One region of the Kitasatospora sp. NPDC056800 genome, then DNA from elsewhere that is predicted to be linked to it. Evidence: riboswitches for the same ligand, from Rfam matches in the RefSeq annotation. Region 1 holds a riboswitch; each other region holds the start of a gene.
What was found. Region 1 has a riboswitch for cyclic di-AMP ahead of ACFRQN_RS03010 (NlpC/P60 family protein). Riboswitches for the same ligand answer to the same signal wherever they lie in the genome.
Positions count from the first base shown of each region.

Region 2: linked by a shared signal. The riboswitch ahead of ACFRQN_RS03720 (transglycosylase family protein) and the one ahead of ACFRQN_RS03010 (NlpC/P60 family protein) in region 1 are both predicted to bind cyclic di-AMP.
Region 3: linked by a shared signal. The riboswitch ahead of ACFRQN_RS11560 (M23 family metallopeptidase) and the one ahead of ACFRQN_RS03010 (NlpC/P60 family protein) in region 1 are both predicted to bind cyclic di-AMP.
Region 4: linked by a shared signal. The riboswitch ahead of ACFRQN_RS36050 (peptidoglycan DD-metalloendopeptidase family protein) and the one ahead of ACFRQN_RS03010 (NlpC/P60 family protein) in region 1 are both predicted to bind cyclic di-AMP.

Region 1 covers NZ_JBHUAL010000007.1:5,253-7,442, forward strand. Annotated here, with positions in the region: gene ACFRQN_RS03010 (NlpC/P60 family protein) at 1-1,105, opposite strand, end outside; cyclic di-AMP (ydaO/yuaA leader) riboswitch at 1,116-1,269, opposite strand; gene ACFRQN_RS03015 (C40 family peptidase) at 1,608-2,190, opposite strand, start outside.
Region 2 covers NZ_JBHUAL010000009.1:15,262-17,451, reverse strand. Annotated here, with positions in the region: gene ACFRQN_RS03720 (transglycosylase family protein) at 1-1,214, opposite strand, end outside; cyclic di-AMP (ydaO/yuaA leader) riboswitch at 1,201-1,371, opposite strand; gene ACFRQN_RS03715 (hypothetical protein) at 1,823-2,190, opposite strand, start outside.
Region 3 covers NZ_JBHUAL010000038.1:10,251-12,440, reverse strand. Annotated here, with positions in the region: gene ACFRQN_RS11570 (alpha/beta fold hydrolase) at 1-297, opposite strand, end outside; gene ACFRQN_RS11565 (YiaA/YiaB family inner membrane protein) at 373-663, opposite strand; cyclic di-AMP (ydaO/yuaA leader) riboswitch at 859-1,017, shown strand; gene ACFRQN_RS11560 (M23 family metallopeptidase) at 1,030-1,878, shown strand; gene ACFRQN_RS11555 (hypothetical protein) at 1,972-2,190, opposite strand, start outside.
Region 4 covers NZ_JBHUAL010000246.1:10,959-13,148, forward strand. Annotated here, with positions in the region: gene ACFRQN_RS36045 (MFS transporter) at 1-796, opposite strand, end outside; cyclic di-AMP (ydaO/yuaA leader) riboswitch at 1,148-1,348, shown strand; gene ACFRQN_RS36050 (peptidoglycan DD-metalloendopeptidase family protein) at 1,351-2,190, shown strand, end outside.

The DNA of each region.
Region 1 (2,190 bases):
CGATGCCGGTCAGCGGCATGTTGGTGACCGCCTCGTAGCGCACCGACGCGCCCGGCTTGGGCGCGTGCAGCACCTGGCCGTTGCCGGCGTAGATGCCGACGTGGTGGGCGTCGGTGTAGAAGATCAGCAGGTCGCCGGGCTGGGCCTTGGAGAGGTCCGTCCCGAGCCGGGTGCCGGCCGAGGCCTGCGCCTGCGAGGTGCGCGGCAGCGACACGCCGGCCTGGTTGTAGGCCCAGACCATCAGACCGGAGCAGTCGAAGGAGCCCGGGCCGGTGGCGCCCCAGACGTACGGGCTGCCGATCTTGGAGGCGGCGGCGGACAGCGCGGCGGCACCGCGCGAGCTGCCGGGGGCCACGTTCACCGGAGCGGTGGTCGTGGGGGCCGAGAGGCTGCCGCGGCTGTTGTCGCGGGAGGCGCGGTCGGCCTGCTGCTGCTGGGCCTGGGCGGCGTCGGCCTTGGCCTTGGCCTCGGCGGCGGCCTTCTCCTCGGCCTGGCGCAGCGCCTGGCGGTCCTGCTCGGTCAGCGTGTTGAGCAGGTCCTGGGCCGCCTTCAGCTTGCCCTGGACCTCGTCCTTGGAGGCCTTCAGCTGCTGGGTGGTCGACTCCAGCTCGGCGAGCTTGCCCTGGGCCTCGTTGCGGTCCTGGTCGAGCTTGCGCTGCTGCTCCTGGAGCTCCTTCAGCTGACCCTTCTGGGTGCTGCCGGCCTGGTTCAGCGCGTCGGCCTGGCTGAGGAAGCTGTCCGGGCTGGAGGAGAACATCAGCTGGACGGTGGGGGATATCCCCCCGTTGCGGTACTGCTCGCCGGCGATCTCGGCGAGGCCGCCCTGGAGCTCGGTGACCTGGGCCTGCTGACGGGCCACCTGGTCCTGCAGGCCGGAGACCTGCTTCTCCAGGTCCTGCTGCTTGGCCTGGGCGGCGTTGTAGTTCTCGGTCGCGACCTCGGCCTGCTCGTTGAGCTGGTCGACCTGCCCCTTGACCTGTTCCTTGGTCGGCTGCGGGTCCGCGTGGGCACCCTGCGCGGAGAGGACGACGGCTGCGGCGGCGACGCCGGTCAGGATCGAGACCCGGGCGCGGCCGGCGGGCTTGGGACGACGATGGGACGCCACGAAGGCGGACTCCTTCTTCCTACGGCCGCCTACCGGGTGAGCTGACGGGTTCGGGCCGGAAGCATGCCCTACGACGCCTCACGGCCGTTCCACCGGCCGACCTGGCGCCGATTCACCCCGGAGGAACGTGGTTCCCCGGCTCCGCTCCGCAGCGCCCCCTACCACTGGGCTCCCCTGTCGGACAGTCGCTTCGACCTGTCCCGCTGCCTTGCGAACTCGACGGTAACCACCGCCGCCACCCTGGCTGGGCGATCGACAGTGCGGTGGTTCGGAGCATGACCCTAGTAACTGAACCGTGATCGGTTCAAATCCTTGTCAGAAAAAAGACAGAAGATTACCCAAGTTCCTTTGTGAAAATGACCGATGGTGACCATTGACGCACACAAGGCTGATCGGTTCTCACCATGTGGTCGTCGAAGGGCTGGAAACCCGAAACGCCACCCCGAACGGGGGTGGCGCTTTTCACAGGCCCCCGCGGGAGCCCCCCGGGCGTGTCGGTCCGTCAGACCCGGCGGATGGTGTTGATCGACATCGCGTCGGCCTTCATCACCTTCACCACGTCGCCGGTGTGCGGCGCGTGGACCACCATGCCGTTGCCGATGTACATCCCGACGTGGTGCATGTCGGGGCCGTAGATCACCAGGTCGCCCGGCTGGGCCTGGTCCAGCGAGGGGATCCGGGTGCCGTAGTGGCCCTGCTCCTGCGAGGTGCGCGGCAGCGAGACGCCCGCCTGCCCGTACGCCCAGACCATCAGGCCCGAGCAGTCGAAGGTGGTCGACCCGGTGGCGCCCCACACGTACGGCGAGCCCTGCTTGCTCATCGCCTTGGCCAGCGCCGTGGCCGCGTAGCCGCTGGCCGGCGGCAGGCTGCCGAGGTCGACCCGGTCGCTGCCGCGCGAGGCGCGGTCGTCCTGCGCCTGCTGGGCCCGCAGCGCGGCGCGGTCGGCGGAGCTCAGCGAGTTCAGCAGGTCCTGGGCGGCCTTCAGCTTGGTGTTGACGTCCGACTTGGCCTGGTTCAGGTCCTTGGTGGTGGTGTCCAGCGAGGCGAGCACGGCGGCCGCCTCGGTCTTCTCCTGGTCCAGCCGG
Region 2 (2,190 bases), on a different contig from region 1:
AGCGAGACGTGGGTGCTGGCGGCGGCCTGGTCGGCGGCGACGCGCGGGACGGAGACGCCCGCGGCGCGCAGCGCGGCCTGGGTCAGGCCGGAGCAGTCCCAGCCGCCGTTGCCGGTGCCGCCGTAGACGTACGCCTGACCGACCTTCGACTGGGCGAAGGAGACCGCGGCGGCCATGCTGCCGGTCGCGGCCGGCACCTGGGCCTGGGTCTGCGTCTGGGCCTGGGGCTGGGGAGCGGGCTTGGTGGCGGGCTTCGCGGCCGGCTTGGTGGACGGCTTGGCGGCCGGGGCCTCGGGCTGCGCGGTCGGCTGGGCGTTCACGGCACCGCCGTTCGCGGACTGGCCGGACTTCTGCGAGCGGTCGAACCAGGTGAAGTCCGAGCCGGACGTGCCGGCGGAGGACTGGCCGGCCCGGGCCTGGCCGTTGCCGCCGAAGGACAGCTGCTGGCCCGGGTAGATGGTGTCCGGACCCTCGGTCAGGGTGCCGCGGTTGAGGTCGTACAGCCGCTGCCAGCCGCCCTGCACCTTGTGCTGGTCGGCGATCGCGGACAGCCAGTCGCCCTCGACGACGGTGTAGTCGCCGCCCTGGGCCTGCTGCTGGCGCTTCTGCACCCAGTCGCTCCGGTTGCCGGAGGCGGCGGAGTCGGTGGAGGCCTGCGCGTCGCCCTGGGCGGGCGCGGCGGGCTTCGCGGCGGGGGTCTGGGGCTGTGCGGGCTTGGCGCTGGGCTTCGCGGCCGGAGCGGCCGGCTTGGCGCTCTGGGCGGGCGCGGCGGGCTTGGCGGCGGTCGAACCCGCCGAGGTGTCAACGGCGGCCGCGGCGCCGCCCTTGGTGAGCCCGGCCTGGACCGAGCAGACCGGCCAGGCGCCGGGGCCCTGCGAGGCGAGGACCTTCTCGGCGACGGCGATCTGCTGGTCCTTGGCGGCCAGGTCGGCGCGGGCCGCGTAGGCCGTGCCGCCGAAGGCGGACCAGGTGCTGGAGGTGAACTGGAGGCCGCCGTAGAAGCCGTTGCCGGTGTTGATGCTCCAGTTGCCGCCGCTCTCGCACTGGGCGACCTTGTCCCAGGTGGCGACGGAGGCGGCCGAGGCGGTGCTGGTGGTGAGGCAGGGGACGGTGAGGCCGACGCCCGCGACGCCGAGGGCGGCGATCACGCGACGGGTACGGCCGGACAGACGGGTGCCGTTGGTGGGCAGCATGAAGACGTGGTCCTCTCCCACGCCTGCGAGGTGAGCTGTCGGATTCGGGCTGGAGTTGCCCGGCCGTGCGGTGAGCACGGCTTCACCCCTAGCCCTGGACCGTTCCGGAGAGCGGTCCGGGGCGACTTACCTGTGGGTCCCCCGCTCCTGCCGTGGTGCGTTTTCGCGCTTCCAGGACATCCGACGGCAGGACTCGGCGTTGCGGATGACCGGGTTCGTGTGGTCACGAACGGGGAGCACGTTAATCAGACTTAAGTTCAAACTGCAAACCACTGTGATGTGCATCACGGTTTAGTGGAAACTGCCAAAATTGCCACTCACCATGATCGTAAATGATCGTTTTCAGGCAATGCTGTTGTGGAAGCCGACAACTGGCTCCGCCTCAGGAGTGGCGTGACGGTGCGTCGAATCGCGGAGTGGCGCACTCCGGCGGGTGGGGGAGCGGTCGCGATCGGAGCATGTGAATCCACGCTCCCTATTTCCTTTCAAATAGCGCCAGAACGGACATTCCCCTTCATTGCCGGGTGACTCCCGTACGGGACGGACGGGGTGGGGGGAAGTACGTGGAAGGGCCCGGAACGCGATCCGTTCCGGGCCCTTCGGTGCGCGCGAACCCGCGCGCGGTGTCCTTATCGTCCGCCAGGCCCCTCGGCGGCCGCGTGGGCGCCACGGGAGCCCTCCGCGACCCCCTCGGCCTCGGCGGCGGCCGCCGCCTCCGCCTCGGCCCGTGCCAGGTCCTCCGGGGACGGCGTGGGCAGCGCGGCCAGGTAGGTGGAGGCGATCAGCTGGCCGACCGACGGGTAGGCGCCCAGCGGCGCGGCCGACGGGCAGCCGGTCTCCTCGGCGGCGGTGGCGAGCAGCTCGGAGTCCGCCTCCGGGCCGATCACCAGCGGGGCCAGCGCCGGGCGCTGCGAGCCGGTGTCCTTGAGGTGGTTGACGGCCGCGGCCACCGAGCCGGGCACGTCGAGCGCGGCGGCGACGACCGGCACGGCCAGCC
Region 3 (2,190 bases), on a different contig from region 1:
GGCGGCCGGGCCGTAGTCGTCCCAGGTGATCGAGGATTCGCCGAAGCCCCGCAGGTCCATGGTGACGACCCGGTGGCCGGCGGCGACGAGCAGCGGGCGCAGGTGCCGGTACGCGGCCCGGCTGTCGAGCATGCCGGGGAGCAGGACGACCGGGGTGCCGTCGCCCTGCCGGGTGTCGTCGTAGGCGATCCGGCCGCCGGGGACGGTGAGGTACTGGGTGCTCGGGGTGATGGTGCCGTTCATGGGGTCCTCCTCGGGCCGCCGGTGCGGGGCATCGGCGGTGCTGCCGATAGCCATAAAGCTAAGGCTAATAGCCTTAGCCGTCAAGCGGTCGGGCGTCGGAGGCGTCGGAGAAGAGGGGGAAGGGAGCGGTCAGACCCCTTCGACCTTGAACGGGTCGTGCTCGCTGAGCAGCTTCTCCAGCCGGGCCTGGTCCACCCGGGTGACCATGTCGTTGGACTCCTGCCGGTCCCGGATCACCTTCGCCAGCGTGAACGCGGAGCTGACCGTGAAGAGGAGGCCGAGCCCGAGGAAGGCCCGGGTCCACCCGCCGACCGGCAGGTAGATGATCCCCACGGCGAGGGCGGTGCCCGACAGGGCGAAGGACAGGACGGCCTGGAGGTAGTAGGCGGCCGTGGTGCGGGTCTGCATCGGTGCGCTCATGGCGTCAGGATGCTGCGGCCCGGCCGGGCCGCACATGAGTAGGCGTACTCAGATGGGGCCGTGCATGAGGGACCGTTCGTTGACGTCCGATCACCTGCCGCGGGGCTGCTCCGAACGGATGGCTTGGAATCAGAGCCTCCTAGGATTAACGTTTGATAACGCAGCGCGGTTGTCAACGCCGTACCCAGACGGCACCGTGCGCCGTCGCCTAATCCCACCGACCGGCCTCCGGGCAGGTCAGGGAGCCGGGGAACCACGTTCCTTGGGGTGAATCGGCGGGGCTCCGGCCCGGCCGTAGGAGACCTTCCTGCTCCGAACCCGTCAGCTAACCCGGTAGGCGCGAAGGAAGGAAAGGAGCGCGCCTCCGTGGCGTCGACGCACACCCCGGCACACCCGGCCGGCTTCGCAGCCGGTACCCAGCTCCTCGACCACCCCGGTCCGGACGGCCCCGAGGCCTTCGGCCCGGAGGACTTCGCCGCGGAGGCCGAGACCAACCGCCACCGGATGCCGCGTCAGACCCGCGGAACCTCCCCGCTGCTCGGCGTCACCGCCGTCGCCGCCACCCTGGGTGCCACCGGCTTCACCTCGGCGACCCCGGCCGCCGCCCCCGCCATCGAGGCCCCGGACGAGACGGCGGTCGCCCTCTCCGCCGACCCCGGCCTCGCGCTCGCCGCCCGCATCCAGAACCAGGCCGACAGCCAGCGCACCGCCGCCGAGGAGACCGCCCGGCTCCAGGCCGCCCAGGAGGCGGAGGCCAAAGCCGCCGCCAAGGAGGCCGAGGCCAAGCGCGCCGCCGAGGAGGCCGAGCGGGCCAAGGCCGCCGCCCTCACCCTCCCGGTGACGGACTACCGGCTCTCCGCCCACTACGGCCAGAGCGCCCGCTACTGGGCCAACCTGCACACCGGCCTGGACTTCGCCGCCGACACCGGCACCCCGGTCCACGCGCTCGGCCAGGGCACCATCACCTCGGCCGGCTGGGCCGGCTCGTACGGCTACCGGATCGTCGAGACCCTGCCCGACGGCACCGAGATCTGGTACTGCCACCTCTCCGCGATCACCAAGGGCTCCGGCAAGGTCGCCGCCGGCCAGCAGATCGGCAAGGTCGGCGCGACCGGCAACGTCACCGGCCCGCACCTGCACATGGAGGTCCGCCCCGGCGGCGGCGCCCCGGTCGACCCGGAGCCCTGGCTCCAGCAGCGCGGCCTCAACCCCTGACGCACCCGCCCTGAGGCACCCGCCCGGGCGGACCCAGCGCGAAGCCCCCGGCCCGGAGCACCAGCACCGGACCGGGGGCTTCGCCGCGGCGTCTCACTCCTCGGCGGGAAGCTGCGCCAGGTACGCCTCGATCTCCTCCTGGCCAGGCTCCGGCGCCAGCTCCGGGAACTCCGTCACCAGCAGCCGCGGCAGCCCCGGCACCGTCCACCCGCCGAACAGGTCGAGCGCCGCCTCGACCGCCGCCTCCTCGAACCGCCCGAAGTCCCCGGCCAGTTCCTCCGGCATCGGCCGCCCCAGCGCGGTCAGCTCCGC
Region 4 (2,190 bases), on a different contig from region 1:
TGAACGCCGCGTACACGCACAGGGTGACCAGGTTCACGGCGGTGAACAGCCGGGAGGAGAACAGTCCGAGCGGCAGCATCGGATCGGGTGCGCGGCGCTCGACCGCCACGAAGGCGACGCCGAGCGCCACTCCGAGCACCCCGCTGACCCAGACGGCGGGGGACAGGCCCTCGCCGGCCGCCGTCAGCGCGTAGGTGATCGCGCCGAGGGCGAGGGCGGCGAGCACGGCGCCGAGGACGTCGAAGCGGCCGGAGGCGCCCTCGTCCCGGCTCTCCGGCACCGACCGGGTGGTGACCGCGATCACGGCGGCGGCGAGCGGCAGGTTCAGCAGGAAGATCCAGCGCCAGCCGGGGCCGTCCACCAGCCAGCCGCCGAGGAAGGGGCCGACCGCCGCCGACACCCCGCCGAGGCCGGACCAGAGCCCGACCGCCGCCGAGCGGTCGTCAGGGTGGAAGACGGCTTGGAGCATGGCGAGCGAGCCGGGGGTGAGCAGCGCCCCGCCGATGCCCTGGACGGCGCGGGCGGCGATCAGCACGTGGATGTTCGGCGCGGCGGCGCAGGCCGCGGAGGCGATGGCGAACCAGACCACGCCGATCAGGAAGACCTTGCGCCGCCCGTAGCGGTCGCCGAGCGCGCCGCCGAGCAGGATCAGGCCCGCCAGGGTGAGCAGATAGGCGTTCAGGGTCCATTGCAGGGACGCGAGGGAAGCGCCGAGGTCGGCGCCGATCCGGGGCAGCGCGACGTTCACCACGGTGCCGTCCAGCATCGCCATGCTGGAGCCGAGCACCGTCGCCATTAGTACCCAGCGACCCTGCGCGGTGCCCAGGCGCAGGGTGCCGGCCTCGGAGGTGGCCACGGGCGAATCCTGCGCTGCCGAGGCGCACGTGACAAGGGTCACCGGTGGGTGTGTTGGCGGCTGGCGGTGCGTGAGCGGACGGGTGCGCGGCGTGGCCGATCTCGGCGCAGGGTCGTGGATCAGTGGCGGGGGGTGAATGGGTTGTGTACGCACCGTGGGCTCGGGCCTGCGGAGGGTCACTGTGGGAGGGGGGATCGTTGCCGTTTCAAGAGATCGACATTGCTTCACCCGAACGGATGGGTTTTAGTTCAGCGACCGCCCGGCCAGTCCGGACGGATCCGCCGGGTGGAACGCCGAGTCCTGCCGCTGCCCGGTGGTTCGAAACGAACTCTGTACGGCAGGAGCGGGGGACCCACAGGTAAGTCGCCGGACCGGAGTTCGCGCCTCAGGGCGCGGGCGTCCAGGACCGGCTTGGGGTGAAGCCGCGCAAGCGGCCGGGCAACTCCAGCCCGAACCCGACAGCTCACCTCGCAGGCGTCGGAGAGGAAAATTCCATGCCTGCACAGGCTCGTCGTATCGCCCTGCCCCGCGCCGCCCGCATCGGCATCGCCACCGCCGTCACCGGTGTGTCCTTCGCCCTCCCGCTCGTCACCGCGATGAGCGCCCAGGCCCACACCCCGGCCGCTCCGGCCGCCGCCTCCGCCGAGGCCAAGCAGGCCACGCAGGCCGCCGCTCCGGCCGCCCAGGCCGCGCAGGAGAGCTACCGCGTCGTCAGCGGTGACACCCTGTCCAAGATCGCCGACGCCAGGAACGTCGAGGGCGGCTGGCACGCGCTGTACGAGCAGAACCGCTCGGTCGTCGGCGCCGACCCGAACCTGATCTTCCCGGGCCAGCAGCTCGCGCTGTCCGGCCACGCCGCCGCGCCGGCCGCCGACGCCGCCCCGGCGAAGCCCGCCGCCCCGGCCAAGCCCGCCAAGCCGTCCGCTCCGGCGACCCAGGCCGCCAAGCCGCAGGCCCAGGTCCAGGTGCAGACCGAGGCCGCCAAGCCCTCCGCGCAGCTCGAGACCCAGCTCCAGGTCGCCGCTCCGGCCCAGGCCGTGACCGCCACTCCGGTCGCCGCCGCCACCTCCGGCTTCGTCGCCCCGCTGGCCGGCCCGCGGCTCGGCACCGCCTACGGCGTGGCCGGCTCGATGTGGGCCTCCGGCCACCACACCGGCCAGGACTTCGTCGCCTCCACCGGCACCCCGCTGCGCGCCGTCGCCAACGGTGTCGTGGTCAAGGCCGGCAACGGCGGCGCCTACGGCAACGAGGTCGAGATCAGGCTCGCCGACGGCCACTACGCCGAGTACGCGCACCTCTCCTCGATCGGCGTGAGGATCGGTCAGACCGTCACC